2 regions of the Exiguobacterium sp. s125 genome follow, and region 1 is predicted to be linked to the other one. Evidence: riboswitches for the same ligand, from Rfam matches in the RefSeq annotation. Region 1 holds a riboswitch; the other holds the start of a gene.
The links. A riboswitch is a leader RNA that binds a small molecule or an ion and turns the genes downstream of it on or off. The one in region 1 is predicted to bind thiamine pyrophosphate.
Positions count from the first base shown of each region.

Region 2: another riboswitch for thiamine pyrophosphate. It lies ahead of KNQ05_RS06775 (3-oxoacyl-ACP reductase); the one in region 1 lies ahead of KNQ05_RS05140 (ECF transporter S component).

Region 1 covers NZ_JACSMI010000001.1:1,047,637-1,058,649, reverse strand. The annotation lists gene KNQ05_RS05170 (hypothetical protein) at 1-782, opposite strand, end outside; gene KNQ05_RS05165 (hypothetical protein) at 786-2,006, opposite strand; gene KNQ05_RS05160 (alpha/beta fold hydrolase) at 2,208-3,038, shown strand; gene KNQ05_RS05155 (NAD(P)/FAD-dependent oxidoreductase) at 3,544-4,587, opposite strand; gene KNQ05_RS05150 (energy-coupling factor transporter transmembrane component T family protein) at 4,665-5,390, opposite strand; gene KNQ05_RS05145 (ABC transporter ATP-binding protein) at 5,356-6,921, opposite strand; gene KNQ05_RS05140 (ECF transporter S component) at 6,918-7,496, opposite strand; TPP riboswitch at 7,596-7,694, opposite strand; gene KNQ05_RS05135 (50S ribosomal protein L25/general stress protein Ctc) at 7,784-8,422, opposite strand; gene KNQ05_RS05130 (DEAD/DEAH box helicase) at 8,762-11,013, opposite strand, start outside.
Region 2 covers NZ_JACSMI010000001.1:1,324,315-1,335,327, forward strand. The annotation lists gene KNQ05_RS06770 (LLM class flavin-dependent oxidoreductase) at 63-1,400, opposite strand; gene KNQ05_RS06775 (3-oxoacyl-ACP reductase) at 1,438-2,190, opposite strand; TPP riboswitch at 2,328-2,428, opposite strand; gene adhE (bifunctional acetaldehyde-CoA/alcohol dehydrogenase) at 2,578-5,172, opposite strand; gene KNQ05_RS06785 (beta-class carbonic anhydrase) at 5,505-6,056, shown strand; gene KNQ05_RS06790 (Na+/H+ antiporter family protein) at 6,199-7,521, shown strand; gene uptA (undecaprenyl phosphate transporter UptA) at 7,626-8,219, shown strand; gene KNQ05_RS06800 (hypothetical protein) at 8,275-9,147, shown strand; gene KNQ05_RS06805 (glycoside transferase) at 9,189-10,151, opposite strand; gene KNQ05_RS06810 (glycosyltransferase family 2 protein) at 10,148-11,013, opposite strand, start outside.

The sequences.
Region 1 (11,013 bases):
CCTGATGTCGTTGTTACCTGTAGCAATCCATACTCACCCCGACTGTTCGGTTCTGCCGGTGTAAAGCGTACCTTGACTGGTTTTTCCGCCTCGATAATCGGCGCTTCAAAAAGAAGATTGATCCCATCCGTCAGCAGGTGCGGACGAATCTGATGTCGGTCGTCCATGTACGTCTTATCAATAAATACGAAGTGCGGTATCCCGTGAGCAAACGGCGTCAATTCCATCACATTCGTGACGGTTGTTTCTTTCGTCTGATCATTCGTCGCCCGGATGACGAGGTATCCCGTCGTCGGCAGTGTCAACTGCATTTGCGACTTGCGAACATGATCGACCAGATGGCTGTACAGTTGACGATTTTTCGGATCAATGTTCTTGATTTCGATCTTTTTCACCGGTTTCTTCAAGGCTGAAGTTGAAAACGATTTTTGTTTTTTCGTTAACGAATGGAACGTCGGCAGATGCCGCATATCTTCACAATAAAGGTATGGTTGACCGTCCGCCTCGATATACGTCGCCCGCGTCCCTTCGATGAACAGTCCGATGTTGACGAGCGAGACGTAATAATGGTCACCCACGGTATACTGTTTTGGTGGCTTGACCTTTTTTTGATGACAGACTTCTTGAATCAGGCTCCCCAGTTTCGGATCGGCACTTTTAAAGTCGCTGACGTTTAACGTATCGTAAAGGTCCGGTACATAGCTGAACTGAACCGGTTCCGGATCTTCAGCACAGCCACTTAAGAATACGAGGCAGAGGGCCAACACGAACCGTATGCGCATATCTCATTCCCCCTCAATCTGTTCCGCGAGCTGTGCAGCCAGCTCACCTGACAATTTTGTACCTTTTTTCGAGGTTGTGTCTTGCAGGTAGACATCTGTTTTCTGGGCACGCTTTTTTAAATACACGGTGAACGTTTGTGTTTTCCCCTTGTCGACGAGTGTTAAATACTGAAGCGACGGTTTATTTCCTTGCGGTTGCTCGAGGGTGACCTGTTTCAGTTCGTTCGCGAGGGCAAGTGATAATTCATCCGGCATGATACCAATTTTGCGGATATTGCCTTCTTGCAGGGACTCGATCGTCGGATGGAGGAAACCTTCGATTCCGTCATTGCGTTCTTCATCGTCCATTTCGAATAACTTCACCTTCTGATAGACCGGTTGATAGCGTAAGGACAAGGTTTTTTCTTCTACATCGCCCAGCTCATTTTTTGCGCGTAACGTCACATACGGAATCGTTTGATTCGCCGTAAGTGTCTCCGGTAAGGGATGGTACGTCATGTCGACTTTTTCCTGATCATATGTCGTCATTACGATCCGGTCCTGCAGGTACCAACCGGGACTTTCGAAAGTAATCGAATGATATATCGCATTTGCTCCGTTCCCGCTCGGACGCGTCGTCAAATAAAAGTCTGTCGTCTGGTTGATGAACGAAGTCGGGACATCGACGAGCACGTGCTCTTTGTTGTTCTCTGTCAGGATGACGAGTATTTGTCCTGCAATCGGCATATGTAAGTTATGGAAGGGTGCGAGACGACGGCTGAAATCACCCTCTGTTTTCGCTTCACGATTTTGATCCGCATGGCGTGTCCGTTGTTTTTCCGTCACCGGGAAAAATGTCGGCGTCTGCAAGGGCGTTTTGTCCGTTCCTTGGTCTACCTTCACCCACGGATGGTCTTTTGCTTCGACCGGATGAATTTTTAATTGATGCGTATCCCGCGACCGGCAGGCGAGGTACAGGTTTTCTTTTTCAGCGAGATAAAAGACCTCGGTTTGAGCTCCATACATTTCAAGCGTTTTTAAGGAAAAGTACATCTCATATGTATTAAGGATCCGGTAGGATGAGGGCAGTGCCGTCGTCTTTTTATTCTTGCACGTTTTTAACAATTGTTTTTTCTCTTTCGTCGATACATCGTCTACGAATTGATGATCGGTAAAACGTTCGACTGACCAGTACGCCGGTACGGACTCAAGCTTCAATAAACGTTCTTGACCGCACCCGGTCAAGACGAGACTGCAGGCCAGTCCTAATGCCAGTGACCATGATTTAATGACAATCCCTCCCCGTCGTTTTCTACTTATTTTACCATATATTTTTCCATATTTTATCTATTTTTCATTTCACTTTAACCTTAAGATGTTAATAATCTATCAGAACGGGTAATACTCAATCATCACGAATTTCACTACTACACGGGGGTTATTCAAATGGGTACATTCATTCAAGCAGTTGACGGAACTAAAATTTATGTCGAAGATGTCGGTTCAGGACAACCGGTCGTCATGTTACACGGATGGCCAGCGAATAACAACATGTTCGAATATCAAAAGAATGCCTTGCTCGACGCCGGCTACCGTTACATCGGAGTTGATTACCGCGGCTACGGCAAATCGGATGCTCCAGCCAGCGGATATGATTATGCAACGATGGCATCTGACATCGATCAAGTCATCACGCAGCTCGAACTGAAAGACGCAGCGTTACTCGGCTTTTCAATGGGGGGCGGGATTGCGTTACGCTATCTCCTTAACCACGGATCGAGCAAAATCTCGAAATTGATTCTTGCGGGTGCTGCAGCTCCGGTCTTCACGCAACGGGAAGGGTACCCGTACGGGATGACAAAAGACGAAGTCGATGACTTGATTGCCGATACGAGAAAAGACCGTCCGGCGATGCTTGAAGGATTCGGAAAAATCTTCTTTGAACAAGACCATTCAGAACCGCTGACACAATGGTTCCACAACTTAAGTGTCGCAGCCTCTTCTCACGGCACGATTTTATCGGCAATCGCCTTGCGCGACGAAGACTTACGGGATGAATTGCAGCAGATTGACGTCGAGACGTTAATCATTCATGGCAAAAAAGATAAAGTCTGTCCGTTTGAATTTGCGGAAGAGATGCAAAAAGGAATCCCGAACTCACGGATCGAACCATTTGAAGAGAGCGGGCACGGGACAGTACTCGATGAACGCGAAAAATTCAACGATACATTACTTGCTTTCTTAAATAATCAAAGACACGAAAAACAGCCATCGTAAGTATGCGATGGCTGTTAAAGCTGTAGACAAACGGTTATGAAGCCTGAAAATTCTATATCGAGATGCGCTTCCCTGTCTCACCTCGTATTCAAAGCGGCAATCGTTCGCGGTTCTAAGCGATTCAAGACAGATTACGCTCTAAACCGTCTGCATATTTGGATTTATCTCACGGTATTCCCTAAAAAGCGTCACGTTTCGTTGACTCCTACGGGAAAAAGTGCGTTTTTAACGCACTTTCAGAGGCAGGCAAGACCCTGCTCGTTGTCCGTTAGGATCAAGGAGCAACGGCTTGCGCCTCGCCCGAGGAAAGCAACGAAAAAAGACGCTTGATTTCCTGATAGCACGTTGTCTACAGTCTGAAACAGCCATCGCAAGTATGTGATGGCTGTTTTTGTGTCTAGATTGAGGAATGAATACCTCTCTGTTTTAGGAGGTTCCACATGCAGACACCTTAGTGCACGTTCCGCCTTGAACCGAACACCCAGTTCATTCGAAATTCGAGTTCTTATGTCGTATAACTTTTGATGAACCGGCGATCGATCCATTGTTTCAAACGCCAGCTCAAATGATTCGTCTGATAGTGTCGTCCGTAAAGCAAGGTCCCTTGCTGATGTCCCATCGAAAGAATCGTCAAGTAACGCGTTTGCGGCCGGAACGTCCGCAAACGTTCCTGATTGACGAAACGAAGGAGATTCTCAAGCAAGACCGGTGCTTGCCGGACGGCGGTTACACCGTTCTTCGGTGTGTTCGGATATGCGGCGAGCGTCGCACAGTCGCCGACGGCAAACAGAGAAGGGTCCTCTAGCGACTGGAACGTCTCGTGGACGAGTAAAAACCCGCGGTCGTCACAATAGAGGCCGGATGCCTTAAACAAATCCAGCGCTGACGCGCCACCTAAAAACAGGACGGCATCTGCTTTAAATGATTGGCCCGACTGGAGCCGGACGGTTTGCTCATCAAGAGAGACGAACCGGTCGACGATGCGTGTCACGCCCAGCGTATCCAACCGGTCAAGGATGCTCGCTTCTGCCGGGTGTCCTGCGAGGAGCGGTTCATCATGGACGAGCGTGACCGGACAACCGTCCGATTGGAATGAGGCGGCCATCTCGATTGCAGCAGCACCGCTCCCGACGATGACGGGCGACGATGCCTCTTTAAACTGACGGAGCGCCTGATCGATTTGATAATTCGGCTTGATCGTGACGCGTGACGTCGCATCTGAGACATTCCAGTCATTCGAACCGATGTTACACGATACAACATCATAGGGAATGATTTGACCCGATTGACAGAAAACTTGTTTCGTTTGCGGATCGATTCGCGTGACACGGTCCTCCATCAATGTCTTTCCGTGACGCGCACAGAGTGCTTTGACATCGACCCGGGTCTCCTCGAGTCGATACGTGCCGTCCGCAAGACCGGAGAACATTCCTGAATAATACTGATAACGGGACGGGTTGATGACGATCCATTCAACATCCGGATGCGTTCCTTCCTTGATACATTCTAAATGGGCATGACCTGCCCCGACTAATACGATTCGTTTCAAACCTTCACCTACTTCTTTAAATTAACTGCTTCCGAAACTATGATTCCCTGAATCCGTCTGCGTTAATCTAATGAATGTCATAGGACAATCCGAAGCAAGCTCGCCACGAGACAAACGAGACAAAAAAACACTTGATCGTGACGCGTCACGACAGGACGGACATAATACGTCCGCTCGGCCTGAAACCGACGCGCTTCCATCGCAATCGCGATTTGTTCCGAACGGATGATACTGTTCGTAAAAAGCGGTAAACTGATGGCGAAAAACGTCTGCCATGGCCAAATCGAGTGCTGTTGCCGGACACGCCGTGCTTGACGGATTGTTCTTATTTCCTGCTGAAAGATCGGAATAAAACGAATCCCTGCTAAAAAGCCGTATGCGAGACGGTCCGGAAGGCGGCACTGATGAATCAGGCTCATGACGAACCGGGTTTGGTCGGTCGTCGCGATGAACGTCAAACTGAGGAAGACGAAGGCGAGCATCCGCAGTGCAATCAACCAGGCATGACCGATACTTTCTTCCGTGACGCGAAACCAACCGAATGACCAAACTTCCGTACTGCCTTTTCCGAAGGCTGCCATCATCCAAAATGTCAGCAAGAACAAGACGAGGTAGGGGGAGACCCGTTTGGCGAGCGTCAACAGTGACCAACCGGAGCAGCCCAATCCGACCGCAGCGAGTAAAAGTAAGGCTATCGTTTCGCGTAACGTCGGTGCCGCAATCAAGAGCACCATCACGTACAGGAGGGCACCGAGCTTGAGTGCCGGATTAATACGTGCGAGCGGGGAGTCGTTTTCCTGCACGACGTTTCACCTCCTCGAGTTGCTGATACAAATACGATAACGGACGAGAGAGTTGGTTATGCTCGAGTAACGTCTCGTCTTTAAACAAAGTGTCCGGTGTGCCGTCGAACTGAAGTCGCCCGTCACCAAGGACGAGGACCCGGTCGGCATACTGGTGGACCAGCTCCATGTCATGCGTCACCATGATCAGCGTCGTCCCGTTTAATCGCGCCTGCTCGAACATCTCGATGAGTTGACTTGTCGTCTCGGCATCTTGACCGAACGTCGGTTCATCGAGTAACAGGACGTCTTTTGGTTCTAACAACATCGTTGCGACGCTGAGCCGTCGCTTTTGACCCATGCTCAGGGCGAGGGGCGACTGACGGGCGACATGGGTTAACCGGTAGGATTGCAACGCCGTTTCAATCCGCTCCGGCGTCGGTGCATCCATGCTGATTACGAGCTCGTCTTCGACCGTCTGCTTGAGAAATTGGAGCTCTGGCTGTTGAAAGACGAATCCGACGTGTCGGTAATAGCTCCGACTTTTCCATGTCCGCAGTTCTTTTTCGAACAAGCGGACCGTACCGCCTTGCGCCGGAATCAATTTCGCCAGTGTTTCGAGCAACGTGCTTTTCCCGGCACCGTTCGATCCGACGACCATGATCCATTCTCCGGCGTGTGTTGCAAGCGACAGGTTATCGACAATCACTTGCTTACGGCGTCCTAACGCGGTGCGCGTCAGCGCGAACGTCGTGTCGTGCCGAACCGGAGGACGGTTGTTAGTCACTTTTCGTAACCGCCCCGCCTGGGAAGAAGCGGGGGGCACGGTTTCCAGTTCATACGGGTAGAGGAGCGGCGTCGCAATGCCGCGTCGTTCAAGTTCATCGCGATACTGACCGAAGACATCAAGCGGCGGACCATCGCGTAAAATCGTTCCGCCGTGATCGAAGACGAGCACCCGGTCACTGAACGTCACACAGCGGTCAAGCTGATGTTCAATCAGAACGAGCGTCAACGTCCGGTCGTGATGGAGTTCCTCAATCAGCTGCATCAAAACCCGATGTCCTGCCGGATCGAGTTGCGCCGTCGGTTCGTCAAGCAATAGAATATCCGGCTCAAGGGCTAGGACGCAGGCGAGGGCGAGTCGTTGTTTCATCCCTCCTGACAGTTGCATAATCGGTGTCGTCAGCGGCACATCAAGGCCGACACGTGCCAGTACGGCGTCAACCCGGTCATCCATCTGACTGCGGTCGACTGAGCGATTTTCAAGACTAAAGGCAACTTCCGCTCCGACGGTCTGCATGCAGAACTGGTCGTCCGGATTTTGAAAAAGGATTCCGACCGTCCCATTCGTTTTGCAGTGGCCGCTGACATCGGCTTCGATCGCGTCAGGTAATAAACCGGCGAGAACATGTAAAAACGTCGTTTTCCCACTGCCGCTCGGTCCGACGAGCAACGTCGTTTCCCCTTCGTGTAGCGTCACCGTCACCTTGTGCAGGACGTTGTCATGTTGCCCCGGATAGCGGACAGACAAGTCGTTACAATGAATCATGCTGCATCCGGCTTCCGCCGCTTACGCCCGATCGCATAACCGTTCAACGTCCCTGTCTTGACGAGCGCATCGACGATGACTTTCGCAAGTAATCCACCGAGCAATGCACCGCTGACGAGTTGAAGGGAAAACGTCAACAGAAGTGTCGTCGTCGTATAGTAGGCGAAACCATTGACGACAAGACTATAGACCATACTACCGATTGCGGCGAACATTCCGGATAGAACTAACGTCATTGTGTTGAACTTCCGGTATCCGAAGAGGGCAAAAGCGATTTCGGCACCGATTCCTTGAGCGAAACCAATCAATAAGGCCGATAATCCGAAGTGACTCCCCGTGAATAATTCGACAGCCGCGGCGACGACTTCTGCAATCAGTGCTGCCCCGGGCTTTTGAATGATGTAGGCGACAAGCGGACTCGCGATGACCCAAATCCCGAACATCCAGTTCGATCCGACCGGTCCGAAGATCGCGGAAATCGGTAACCACAATGTCGACCACCCTAAGTAGAGTACCCCGCAAGCAACCGACAACATCATCATGACGATGATTTCTTTCATTTTCCAACTGTTCATGTTCCTATCTCCCTTTGGCACAACCACCAGACAAACAAAAAGACCGCCCTCTATGAAAGAGAGCGGTCACTGAATCTGCAAACATGCAGAAAAATTGAACGAATTACCGCTCCACTTTCCTACGCTAGTATGAACTAGATCAGGTTCAAAGGGTCCGAAGTGAATCGTCTCAGCCAATGGGCTCCCCTAGTGGATGTGCATATAGTGTGTACGCTATTTACTGTACCGACTCTACCGACAGTTGTCAATACAGATAAAAACCCTCCGCGAGGGGAGGGTAAGAAAAATTATTCTTTTTCTTTCGTTTGTTCTTCAGTAGAAACTTCTTCTGTCGCTTCAGCTGGTTCTTCAGCATCTGCTTCTTCGAGATCCGCTTCAAGTGTCGATTCGACGACGGCAACGACTTGAATGTCACCTTCCGTAACGATACGGTATTCTTTTTCTTCCGGCAAATCCGAAACCGATAGAGAATCACCGAGGTTAAGATTTGTCACATCGACTTCGACGCGTTCCGGTAATTTATCTGGTGTAGCTGCAACTGTTACTTTAAAGAGTGTTTGTGAAAGATATCCACCAAGTTTTGCACCAGCCGCTTCGCCGACGAGGACGATATCTGTTTCGACTTCTGTTTCTTCATCCATTTTAACAGCGATGAATTCAACGTGCTTGATTGTTGGTGTGAAGATATCCATATCGAGTTTGTTGATCAGTGTGTTGACTTTTTTACCACCGATTTGAAGTGCAACAAGTGCATTCTCACCATGTTCGCGAACGACTTTGATCAATGCTTTTTCGTCAAAGGCAATCGGTGTACTTTCCACTTTGTAACCATACACGACACCAAGAGCTTTTCCTTCATGACGTAATTGCTTTCTAAGTGAGCGTGGGCGTACTTCGCGTTCTTCTACTTTTAATGTTACTGACATGTTCATTTCCCCCTTGAATTTGGTATAGCCCTCAAAAGGTAATGAAGAAAGGAGTGGAACGAATCGTTCCGGATCAAGACAGTGCATCGAATGCTATTTCAAATTGATTTCATAAAAATGAAGATCGAAGTGAGTGGTTAGCATTTCTCTCCCAGGTCATTACGCTGATATTGAGAAACATGTGGTTGTAAAAGCAACTCGCTGATGCGGTGCTATGATAGTTATACCCCTGTAACATTAAAAGCTAAACATCAACCGGCGAAAAAACGATAGCCAGAAACCTGTTCTCCCTAGAGCAGCAACGGTTTACATCATGTAAAGAAATCGGTGCCTTTCCTCTTATTCAAGCAATTGAACCATCTCATCGACCGATAACGCAAGTGACGCCGGTTGTTCAAGTATGTCCGTCACGAGTGTCGCTTTCCGTTCCTGCAGCTCGATGATTTTTTCTTCGATCGTGCCTTTCGTGATTAATTTAATGACTTCGACCGTCTGTGTTTGTCCCATCCGGTGTGCCCGGTCAGCCGCTTGCTGTTCGACAGCCGGATTCCACCAACTGTCATATAAGATGACAGTATCCGCCGTCGCCAGGTTCAGTCCGGTGCCGCCCGCCTTCAGTGAAATCAAAAACAGATCGACTTCGCCTGCATTAAAACGGTCGCAGCGTTCGAGACGCTCCGCAATCGGTGTATCCCCGCGCAGTTCGAAATGAGGGAGGTGCAACTCATGCAGGTCGTCCCGAATCAAATCGAGCATTTTTGTAAACTGTGAAAAAATTAAGATCCGTTTGCCTGCTGCCCGTTTTTCTTGAATCAAGGCGAGCAACCGGTCCCGTTTCGCCGACCGGCCGCGGTAGTTTTCGACGAACAGACGGGGATCGCAACAGATTTGCCGGAGCCGGGTCAATCCGGCGAGTAACTTCATCCGTTCTTCCGGTTTTGACTGATCAAGATGCTGTAACGTCTCGAGCTGTAACTTTGCCAAGTGGGCGGCATAGAGTTTTTTCTGACCCGCCGTCAGTTCCGTGTACTGATGGACGACTTGTTTCGCCGGCAACTGTTGCAAAACATCTTTTTTCGTCCGGCGCAGCAAAAACGGTTCGACGAATTGTTGGACGTCCCGTGCTGACCAGTCGAGAAACCGTTGCCGGTCCGGCAAGAGTGCCGGGAAGACGACGTCAAAGATTGACCAGAGATCAAGCGTCTTGTTTTCGAGCGGCGTCCCCGTCAAGGCAAACCGCCGCGTCGCCCACAGTTGTTTTAAGCTGACCGTCGTCTGCGACCGTGGATTCTTCAGATGTTGTGCTTCATCAAAAAAGATACAATCGTAATGGATCGTTTGATGATTTTTGATGTCGAGCCGGAGCGACGGGTAGGAGATGATGAGAATGACGTCGTCCGGCAAGTCTTCGAGCTGTCGTAAGCGCGACGCACGACTCCCGCTGAGCACACGGACGGTGCGTGTCGGAGCAAAGCGGTGCAGCTCTGCTGCCCAATTGTAGAGGAGTGACGCCGGGGCGACGATCAAGACACGTGCACTCGGGAGCGTTTCGATATAACCGATGGCTTGAATCGTTTTGCCGAGTCCCATCTCGTCCGCTAAGATGCCATGACAGTCGTGTGCCGCAAGACTCTTGAAGAAGCGGACGCCGTCTTGCTGATACGGCAAAAGTTGTGTCGCGAGCGGTTCCGGTAACGCCAGTCGTTCTGTTTTTCCGGCTTTCATCTCGAGCAATCGTTCCTTCAGTTGACTGTGGACCGTCAAGAAAGCAGCCGGGGTCAACAGGGCCAAGTTCGGCACGGCAGGAACGGTCAATTCCGCTTCAAGTAACGTCTGTTCCGTCGCTTCGACTTCCCGTAACAGCCGTTTGATTTGCGTGAAGGCACGGTCTTCAAGCGACAACAATTGTCCCGAACGTAAACGGTGGTACGTCTTTTGCGTCACGAGTGACGCGAGGACCGCCGACAGTTCTTGTTCTGAAATCCCGTCCATCGAAAACTTGAACGTCAACCAATCGAGTCGCTTCGTCACGTTGACTTCAATTTTCGGATGGAATGGACCGGGGAGCAATGCCGTTTTGATACTCGCCGTCGCGTATAACTCGAGTTGACCGAGGGCAACCATCGGGTCAAGTAAACCTTTTAAGACAACGTAGTGATTACTTTCTCCTTCTACTACATAACGGGCTTGATCCGCGCGGAGTCCTGTCGCTTCCAAGTAACGCGTCACCGCCCGCTCCGTCGACAAGTCACGCCCGATCCAGCGTGTCGGAGTCAACGGGTTGACGGTTTTGCCGTCGTAATCAAACGTGACGACGACTTCCAGGCGGGTATTGATCCGGTCGAGAGCCAGTTTGACGCGAGGGGATCCGCTGACGAGTCGGCCCCGGACAGCGGCGCTCATCCAGATGTCCGCCCGTTCCCGTAACCAGTCGCGGTCGTTCAGTAAACGGTCGAAGTAGGGCAGGGACAAGAGATAACTGCGCTGTGTCGTCAGGCTTTCGAGTGCAATCCCGCCGTCGCGGACGTCAAACCGGAGCTGCGCTTTATTTTCGCGTGTCAATGTCGCAAGATAGGTTGCAGCTGCGGCAT
Region 2 (11,013 bases), 280 kb from region 1:
AGTAGCCCGTTCATGACGAACGGGCTACTTCCCAGACGCCGAACTCCGATTGGCAGGAACGCTTACTTTACGATTTTTTTCACGTCCGACTGCCCCACCTGAGCTAAACCAAAATGTTCCCGAAGCGTAGTCCCTTGATAGGCTTCTCTAAACAACCCTCTTTTTTGCAGTTCAGGAACGATCAGGTCTACAAAATCCTCTAAGCTTGACGGGAGTGACGGCGGCATCAGATTAAATCCGTCTGCGATACCCATTTCAAACCACAGCTCCATCTGATCGACGATTTCTTCCGGTGTACCTATCAGTGTCAGGTGTCCCCCACCAGCTGCCAGATAACCTAACAGTTCTCTTAGTGTAGGCTTTGTATCATCGATGATTTCAAGAATCGTTTTATAGCGTCCGACCGGTCCTGAAAACGCATCGACAGGCGGTAAGGACGGCACCGCTTTGTCAAGATCCCAATCAGAACAGTCCTGTTGCAAAAAGAAACTCAGTTGCTTCAAGGCATTCGCGACCGGTAATTTCTCATCCAGTTCGGCTTTCTTCGCCAGCGCCTCTTCCCGGGTTCGACCGACGTATGTAACCAATCCTGGAAAGATTTTAATCTGCCGCTCCGGTGACTCACTTTCTTTGATTTGTGTCTGTAGACTTTCCCGGAATGCTTTCGCTTGCTTTACATTCCACGACACCGAATAGACGGCATCCGCGTGCTTTGATGCAAGTGCAATCCCTTGGGCAGATGCACCCGCCTGCATCGCCACCGGCTTCCCTTGAGGACTACGCGGTGTAGACGAAGGACCTTTTACGTTGAAGTAGGTCCCGCTATGATGGATCGGTTGAATCTTTTCAGGATCAATTAACCGGTTGTCCGTCCGGCTCGAAAGGAAATCAGCTCGATCCCAGGATAAAAATAATTTTTCCATTACAGATGCAAATTCATCCGCCTTTTGATACCGTTCGTCCCTTGCAGGGAGCGCATCCATACTATGGTTTAACGCTTCCCAGTCCGTCATCGACGTCACCAGGTTCCAGCCGACACGCCCGTTCGTCACGTGATCAAGGCTTAACAGTTGTCTCGCCGCTGTATACGGATTTGAAAACGTACTCGATATCGTTGAAACTAACCCGATATGGCGGGTTACTTGAGAAATAGCGGTTAAATTGATTACAGGATCGAGCCAAAAGGCCGGTAGTTCAGTTGCGTTTGCAGCAGGAAAAGATTGATTGTCAGCAAAAAATACAGCATCCAGGCAGCCCGCTTCCGCTAGTTGAGCCAATCGCTGATAATAACCGCTCTCCCCGATTTCTTCAATCGCAGAATCCGGCATTAACCATGCCGCTTGATGATGGCCACAGCCGTACAATAAAACACCGATGTTTAACTGCTTCGTTTTCGTCATCTTTAGGTCCCTGACTCCTTTCTCCTGAGCGCTGACATCAGTTCATCGTCAATCCGCCATCTACGGTTAGATTTTGACCGGTAATGCCAGAGGCTGCTTCTGACGCTAAAAAGGCGACCAATTGCGCAACCTCTTCCGGCGTCGTCACTCTTTTTAACGGAGTTGATTGGGCAATCAATTCGAATACTTCAGCGGTCGTCACAGCACTGGCATCCGTCACTTTTAACAAGCCGCCGGAGACGACATTCACGTTTATGCCGTACTGTCCTAGCTCTGATGCAAGATTACGCGTAAAGCCGATCAACCCTGCTTTTGCCGTCGTATATTCGTGATAGGGAACTACCGGGTTTTGATACAGATTCGTGCCGATGCTGATGATGGTGCCGTTATTTCGTTCAATGAATTGCGGCAGAACACTTTGCACGACGTGGAACGCTGCTTTCAACGTGCCATCCAACTGTTTTTGATAATCTTCCCATTCCAAATCGATGAATGATTTTTGAGCGCGCGGATCGAACTTAAAATCGACTAAGGCATTATTGATTACGACATCGATTTGTCCGTAATGAGCTGTCGCTGACTGCATCAATGTCTCGACGTCTTCTCGCTTCGTGACATCCGCATACAGGGCAATGGCATGTTCTGCACCGAGCTCATTTACGAGTTCCTCTGCCGCATCCTTGCTCTTATAATAATTAATCACAACTTTAAACCCATTGTTCACCAATACTCTTGCAATCGTCGCGCCAAGTCCCCGACTGCTTCCCGTCACTACTACCGTTCTGTTCACTGTCTTCCACTCCTTCATCGTCTTTTGCAACTTAAATAGCGAAGTCGTAAACAAAAAAAGCGCAACTCTCCAAAAGGAAAGTTGCGCACGTCTAAATAATCACATAGCAAAAAACCGACAGACTGGTCTTCGCTGGTTTATTAGAGTCTACACTTCCCTACGCTAGTACGAACTAGTTCAGGTTCAAAGGGTTTGAGTATCTACTCATCTCAGTTTAGCAACACCCCTAGTGATTCTATTCAAGTTACCTTCACTTTAGCGGTCTTAGAAATATCTGTCAATAATGACAAGACAGTTTTATCGGTGTCTCTTCTGATTACGAACGAAAGCCTTGCCTCCGTCGACCGGAAGCAAGGCTCTTTTGAATTGCCATGATTTTTTTCTCTGTTATACGCCTTCGTACGCAAGCTCCATGATGTTCCGAAGTTCCGTCACGAGCGGCATTTTTGGATTCGCTGTCGTACATTGATCTTCGAATGCATCGACGGCCATCTTGTCGAGTTTTGCTTCAAAGTCGGCTTTTTTGATGCCTTGGGCTTTGAATGACATTTTGATGTTCAACTGTTGTCCGAGTTCTGTGATCGCTTGGATTAGTGATTCGACACCTTGTTCCGTTGTCGCTGCCGGTAGTCCGAGATAACGCGCGATTTCTGCGTACCGTTCATCAGCGATAAATGATTCATATTTCGGGAACGAAGCGAGTTTCGTCGGTTTCGCTGCATTGTAGCGGATGACGTGTGGCATCAGAATCGCATTCGTCCGACCGTGTGGCGTGTGGAACTCCCCACCGATTTTGTGCGCGATCGAGTGGTTAATCCCGAGGAAGGCATTGGCAAACGCCATTCCGGCCATCGTTGACGCATTGTGAACTTTTTCGCGTGCTTCGGCATCGTCACCATTCGCATAAGCGCGTGGCAAGTAGTCGAAGATCATCTTGATCGCTTTTAGCGCCAGTCCATCCGTATAGTCGTTCGCGAGGACGGAGACGAAGGCCTCTGTCGCATGTGTCAAGACGTCCATTCCGGTGTCTGCCGTGATTGATGCCGGGACCGTCATGACGAATTCCGGATCGATGATTGCGACGTCTGGTGTTAATGCATAGTCAGCAATCGGATACTTGACGTTTTTCTCTTTGTCCGTGATGACGGTAAACGGTGTGACTTCAGATCCTGTTCCGGACGTCGTCGGAATCGCGACGAACTTCGCTTTGTTACCGAGCGCCGGGAATTTATAGGCCCGTTTCCGGATATCGAGGAACTTTTGACGTAAGTTCGAGAACGTTTCGTTCGGTTGCTCGTAGAAGAGCCACATGCCTTTCGCTGCATCCATCGCTGATCCGCCACCGAGGGCGATGATCAAGTCCGGTTTGAAGTCGCGCATCGCTTGCGCTCCTGTCTGAACCGTTGCAACCGATGGATCCGGTTCGACTTGGTCGAAGATCCGGTAGCTGACGCCTGCCGGTAAGTTGCGGATGACTTTATCCGCGTAGCCGAACTCGACCATCGCTTGATCGGTGACGATCAACGCACGTGAGACATCTTGAATCGATTTCAAGTATTGGACTGAATTTTTTTCAAAGAAAATCTTTTCCGGTACTTTGAACCACTGCATGTTCACGCGTCGTCTCGCCACCTTCTTGACATTGAGTAGATGTTTCGCCGTTACGTTTTCAGAGACGGAGTTTTTCCCGTAAGAGCCGCAACCGAGTGTCAGTGATGGTGTCAATTCGTTATACAGATCACCAATCCCACCGTGTGCTGACGGGCTGTTGACGAGAATCCGGCAGGCTTTCATCCGCATTCCGAATGCCGTCATCAAGTCGTCATTCGTCGTGTGGATGACTGCCGTATGACCGAGGCCACCGATTTCAAGCATCCGTTCGGCGACATGGAACGCATCTTCCGTTGACTGGACGCTATACGCACCAAGGACAGGGCTTAGTTTTTCGTGTGAGAGTGGTTCTTCTGAGCCGACTTTTTCAAGTTCTGCGACGAGCATGACGGTGTTGCTCGGAACGTCGATGCCGGCTTTTGCTGCGATCCAGGTTGCCGGTTTCCCGACGATGTCGGCATTGACGGCACATGTATCGGTTTTGATGACGAGCGCTTCGAGACGTTTTTTCTCATCTGCTGTACAGAAGTAGCAACCGAGTGCTTCCATCTCCGCCCGGACTTCCGCGTAGATTTCCTGATCGATGATGACCGCTTGCTCCGATGCACAAATCATGCCGTTATCAAACGTTTTGGAGAGGACAAGGTCACTGACGGCACGTTTGATTTTTGCTGTTTTTTCGATGTAGCACGGGACGTTCCCCGGTCCGACACCGAGTGCCGGTTTTCCTGTTGAATAGGCTGATTTGACCATGCCGGCTCCGCCGGTCGCAAGGACCATCGCGATATCCGTGTGGTTCATCAAGACTTTTGTTGCTTCGAGTGACGGTTGTTCGACCCACTGGATACAGTCACGCGGTGCGCCGGCTTTGACAGCCGCGTCACGTAACGTTTTCGCTGCTTCGAGTGAGCAGTTTTGCGCTGACGGGTGGAAGGCGAACACAATCGGGTTTCGTGTTTTAATCGCGATCAACGCTTTGAACATCGTCGTTGATGTCGGATTCGTCACAGGTGTGACGCCACAGACGACACCGACCGGTTCTGCGATATAGGTGATGCCGTTTTGAACATCTTCTTCTAAGACGCCGACCGTTTTTTCATCACGGAGACTGTTATAGATATATTCCGTCGCAAACATATTTTTAATCATTTTATCTTCAAAGACACCACGTCCTGTTTCTTCAACGGCGAGTCGTGCCAGTTCAACGTGACGTTCGAGACCGGCAAGCGCCATGTCACGGACAATCGTATCGATTTTCTCTTGATCAAATGTTAATAATTCCTGTAATGCGGTTTGACCTTTTGCAACGATTTTATTGATCGTTTGTTCGACAGGTGATACGTCTTGTTTGATTTTTTCTTTGACAGCCATGTTAGGTTTCCTCCCTATTTTGGAACGAATCTGAGTCTGCATTTCCCTACTAAATGTTAGGAATGCCAAGCTGATATTCAATAGTTTGTGCTTTCCTTCACAAATCAATCATACCGCCTTTTTGATGATTTGTGCATGACCATCCTGTGAACTATTTCACATCATTGAAAACGTTCTCATTCTCAAAAGGTGTTGTCGGACAAGGCATCCTTTTTGAATCCCTTGCCTGTGACTTTTCTCACAGCACCTATTTTCTTTGCTTGTCTGACGGACAAAACATCGTGTAATCTATTAAAAGATACATATTTATTTGTTTTGAAGGAGGAAGTTTCATGACAATCGTCAATCAAATGCTTGCGTTCAACGAACAATTCGTCGAAGAAAAACAATACGAACAATTCATCTCGGATAAATTCCCTGATAAAAAGGTCGTGATCTTAACGTGTATGGATGCCCGCTTGACGGAACTCCTCCCGCACGCGCTCGGTCTAAAAAACGGCGATGCGAAGATCATTAAAAATGCAGGGGCCGTTCTGTCACACCCATTCGGTTCCGTCATGCGCTCGATCCTCGTCGCCTTGTACGCACTCGGGGCGGAAGAAGTCATCGTCATCGGTCACCACGACTGCGGCATGAGTACGATCGATCCGGCAAACATGATTGCCGAGATGGAAGGACGCGGCATCAATCAACAAGTCCTAAAGACACTCGAAGCATCCGGCGTCGACTTGAAGCAATGGTTACGCGGGTTCACGTCAGTCGAAGAAAACGTCAGTCATTCCGTCGGTCTGATTAAAAACCATCCATTATTACCACCGGGCACGAACGTCCACGGGCTCGTCATCGACCCGGGAACAGGGAAACTCGACCGCGTCGATTGCTAAACTTGTCCTTATATAGTAGAAAGAAGGTACGACCGACACCGGTCGTGCCTTTTTATGTTTTTTTCTTGACAGCAAAAAGAACGGTCTGTATGATACTTTAGTATAGTACAGTGATACCAAAAGAAAGCGTGGTTTTATAGTTATGTTCAATGCTGTTGTTTTAGCCGTTATCCTTTTATTTGTCTTAGCCATCTTCCGTGTCCACATCGTCCTCGCGATGGTCATCAGCGCTCTCGCCGGTGGTTTACTCGGCGGTCTTGGTTTAACGAAAACGATCGAAAGTTTCTCAGGCGGTCTTGGAGCCGGCGCAGAAATTGCCCTCAGTTATGCCTTGCTTGGTGCGTTCGCCGTCGCCCTGTCGAAAACAGGTTTGCCGGACGCCCTCGCACATAGCTTGATTGCTCGCTCAAAAGGAAGTGCCGATGCGACGTCGGTCAAGAAGTTAAAAGGGTTCATCATGTTCGCGATTTTATTACTCGCAATCAGTTCACAAAACGTCTTGCCGATTCACATCGCCTTCATTCCGATCATCATCCCGCCATTACTCGGTCTGTTTAATGATTTGAAAATTGACCGGCGCCGGATGGCCATCATCATGACGTTTGGTCTCGTCACACCGTATATGTTTTTACCAATCGGTTTCGGTGATATCTATCTCAATCAGATTCTGTTACCGAACTTACAAGAAAACGGGATGGACACCGCTGGCGCATCAGTCATCAAAGCGATGGCGATTCCGGCGCTCGGGATGTTGTTCGGATTGTTACTCGGTTTATACAATTACCGGAAACCGCGTGAATATGAGATGCGGAACATCGCACCGGACGATTACGAGATTCCTGTCGTCACGAAATCCAAATTATTACTGAGTTCAATTGTCGTCATCGCGACGCTCGTCGTCCAATTGACGACGGAATCGATGATCATCGCCGCGACGACCGGCCTCCTGCTCTTCCTCGTGTTACGACTCGTCCGCTTCAGCGAAGCAGACGATGTCATCACACGCGGTATGCGGATGATGTCGTTCATCGGATTCGTCATGATTTCAGCGAATGGCTTCTCAAACGTTTTACGTGAGACAGGTGATATCGAACCACTCGTTGAAAACTCAAAATCGTTAATGGGCGATTCGCAGCTCGTCGCTGCCTTCGTCATGTTATCGATCGGACTTCTCGTCACGGTCGGAATCGGTTCAAGTTTCTCGACGATTCCGGTCATCGCCGCCATCTTCGTGCCGCTTTGCATCCAGTACGGATTCAGTCTCGAGGCGACGATTGCCATCATCGGTACAGCCGGTGCACTCGGTGACGCCGGTAGTCCGGCAAGTGATTCGACACTCGGACCGACGAGCGGATTGAATGCTGACGGACAACACGATCACATGCGTGAAACGGTCATTCCGACATTTTTACACTACAACTTACCATTACTGATTTTCGGTACAATCGCTGCCGTCATTCTTTAATGAAGAAATCATCTCGTTTTAACGACGGGATGATTTTTTTCTTTCCATTTTGCGTGGACTTCTCTAAAATGAAGGGATGAAGTGCAATTAAAGGAGTGTGGAACGTGTTATCTAGCGTCGTCAATACCGTCTTACTATATTTAGCCGACTTAGGTTATTTCGGAATCGCGCTTGGCTTGATGATTGAAATCATCCCGAGTGAGATCGTCTTATCCTATGGTGGGTTCATGATTTCTCAAGGGACGATCGGCTGGCCACTCGCTATCGTCGCCGCCGTCATCGGTGGATTGTTCTCGCAATTGTTTTTGTACTGGTTCGCCCGCTACGGCGGTCGTCCCCTCATCTTGAAGTACGGAAAATATGTATTGATCACGGAACACCATCTTGATCTCGCGGAACGTTGGTTCGTCAAATACGGACAAGGTGTCATTTTCGGGGCACGATTCATCCCCGTCGTCCGCCATGCGATCTCCATTCCGGCAGGTCTCGCCAAAATGGATCAAACAAAGTTCTCAATCTACACGATTCTCGCAATCATCCCGTGGTCGATTTTATTTCTCTATCTCGGTGAGACACTCGGAACGAACTGGCGCTCGATTAAAGGCGTCGCCGCTCCCTATACGAACGGCATCTTAATCGCAGCGGTCGTCATGATCGTCTTGTACGTCGCCCTCAAGAAACGCCAACGTACGACGTAATCCGTTTACAGCCTGTCCTACTGCGACAGGCTTTTTTTAAAAGGAGTGATTTCTATTGGAGACATCAAAAACCGTAACCATGCATCTGGATCGTGTCACTGCCTCACATATCCGTGGAACGCATATCGCGACGGGACTGACGATTGCCGGTCATATTCTACTCGTCGAACAAATCTACGATGAAAAACGGCACCGTCCTTTCTTGCATGTCCATCGGATTCATGACCAGTGGCGCAATACGATCATCATCGCCCAGGAAGACGTTGAATTCAGTTATGTCGAATCGTTTTCCGACGGACGGATCCTGCTCGTCGCCTCGCGTTGTGATGACGATGTCGACGGATCATGGTTACCAAATGCTTTTATTTACAATCAAGTCGGTCATCTGATTAACAGTTATTGTCTAGACGACGGAATTCAAAATGTCCAAGTCGATGAGCGTGACCACATTTGGGTCAGTTATTTCGATGAAGGCGTCTTTGCTGACGCCGCGACCAATTCAGTTGGGTCGTTCGGCCTCGTCGCTTTTAACGACCAGGGGAAAGTCGTCTTTAAAAATCGCGACTATCCCATCGATGACTGTTATGCAATGAACGTCTCGTCTGCGAATGATGTCTGGTTCTTTTATTACTCCGACTACCGGATCGTTCAACTGCAAGGAGGAACGAGTCAGGCGTTCCACGCACCGAAACGGCCGTTCACAGATTTTGCTATTTATAAGGACTATCTCGTCTCGACGGATAATACGCAGACCCACGTCTTACAGCAACAAGGAAAACGGTATGTCGAGCAAGGACGTATGTCCTTTTTATCGGAGCAACAGGAGCACTTATCCGGAAACATCAAGATGCGCAAAAACCAAATCGTCTTAACGACAGAAACGCGCCTTTATACAGGCGCATTAAGTGATATGATTTTTGACGCGTAAAAAAGTACCTCGATGGTTTGAAGTCATCGAGGTACTTTTGATTAACGATTTGATTCAATCGCAGCATTTAAATAATCAAATACATGTGTAGTTTTAGCATTGGTTAAGTCGATTGTTTTCAGACGTTGCTCAGTCTTATTTTTTAAGTCACCGTCTAAATACGAAAGCAACATTGCATATACTGTGCTCGATTCATCATTAGATTTTGGAGCTCCTGTTTTTAAATCATAACGCGTATAGATTTTTCCTTTTAATAATTCGTTACTGATGAATTGATCGAAAGATTTATCCTTCCTACCAGTCAGTTCCTTATAAGCAATTGCTATTAAAACTTGATCAATCATATTAACTTCAGCATCATTCGCAAACTGATATATTTGTTTATCTGGAAAATATATTTCCGAAAAAAATGGTCCACTTCTTTTAGATTCTAGAAGAATTTTTTTCATTTCATCAAATTGACCCAATCGTTTTACTGATTGACTATCCAAATAGTTAATATGGAGCGTTTTCGCCTTTTCTTGAAACTTCCAATCGTAAAAATCAATCAAAACGTTTGACCGAATCATATTTTTTTTAACGCTATCGTCAATCTTTGTAGCAATTTCTTTATATTTTTGCTTTTCAAACACTTTAGCAGCTAAATGTAATGCATTACTTATTCTAAAATCATCTACGATGGCATTAGTTGAAGTTGTATTATTTAATTCCCACTTAATAAATAGATTATCTGATTCGTTAACAAAGAAATTGTTTTCTAATACTTTCACCTGTTCCTCGAATCGTTTTTCGTCATTGATTTCAACTAAATAAGTCATATACTGTCCAATACTTTCAGCGAGATGCATAGATTCGACTTTATCATAATCACGAATCAGACCTTTTTCCATGTAGGAATTTTCAATTTGATTCACGATTTCATCTTGATTTTTCATAGTAAAGTAAACGCCTCCAGCAGCTATACACAGTATAATTACGATAACACCTAAGATAATTCGTTTCATGATTGCTCTACTTTGACACGTTTCGTTTTATCCCATACAATCACTTCATTATTGAGCTTACTTTTCACATATGCAAAAACACCTCGGAATAAAAGTACGACAAATAATTGAGCATATGTAAAATACATTATCAGGCCAATCAATACATTAAGTGGTGTCGCAGTTTTTTCTAATTCTTGTGCTGCTAAAATTTGAATAGTATAGACTAAATAAGTCATAAACCAAAACATGATTAATGGGGTGCTCACTTCATCAAAAGCGTAGCCAAACAACCCTAGTATCAAGACTGTGTCTGAAATAAGCAGTAAGAAAATAAATAAAAGGTAGGTCAAGATATGTTGCAATGAATGGACAAGTGTACGTCCCTTCCAAAATTCTTTAGTCACAAATGCTTTTTCCAATAAATATATATTCCCTAACATCCAACGTGTTCGTTGTTTCATATACACTTTCAAGTTTTCAGGTTCTTGCTCCCATGTCTCTGACTCGTATACGACAGGTAGTTTGTAACCAAGTGCTGTTATCCGCATAGTTAATTCTGCATCTTCAGCTAGTGCATACGGATCATATCCACCTAATTCTTCAATTACACTTCTTTTTAATAACATGTTCGTCCCGGCTAGTGAACCGGTATTAAAAGCTTTCCATCGGCCGCTTTGCATAATTAATTGAAATACTTGAAACTCTATGGCAATCATTCTTGTAAGTATATTCGTATTCGCATTAATCGTTTTTACAACACCTACTGAGCCACAGGCACCTTCAGTTTGAAAGGCAGCCTCTACTAATTTTGTAACAGCATCTGGTTTAGGTTGATTATCAGCATCGTAAATTAAAAAATATTCCGAGTCAGTGATTTTTA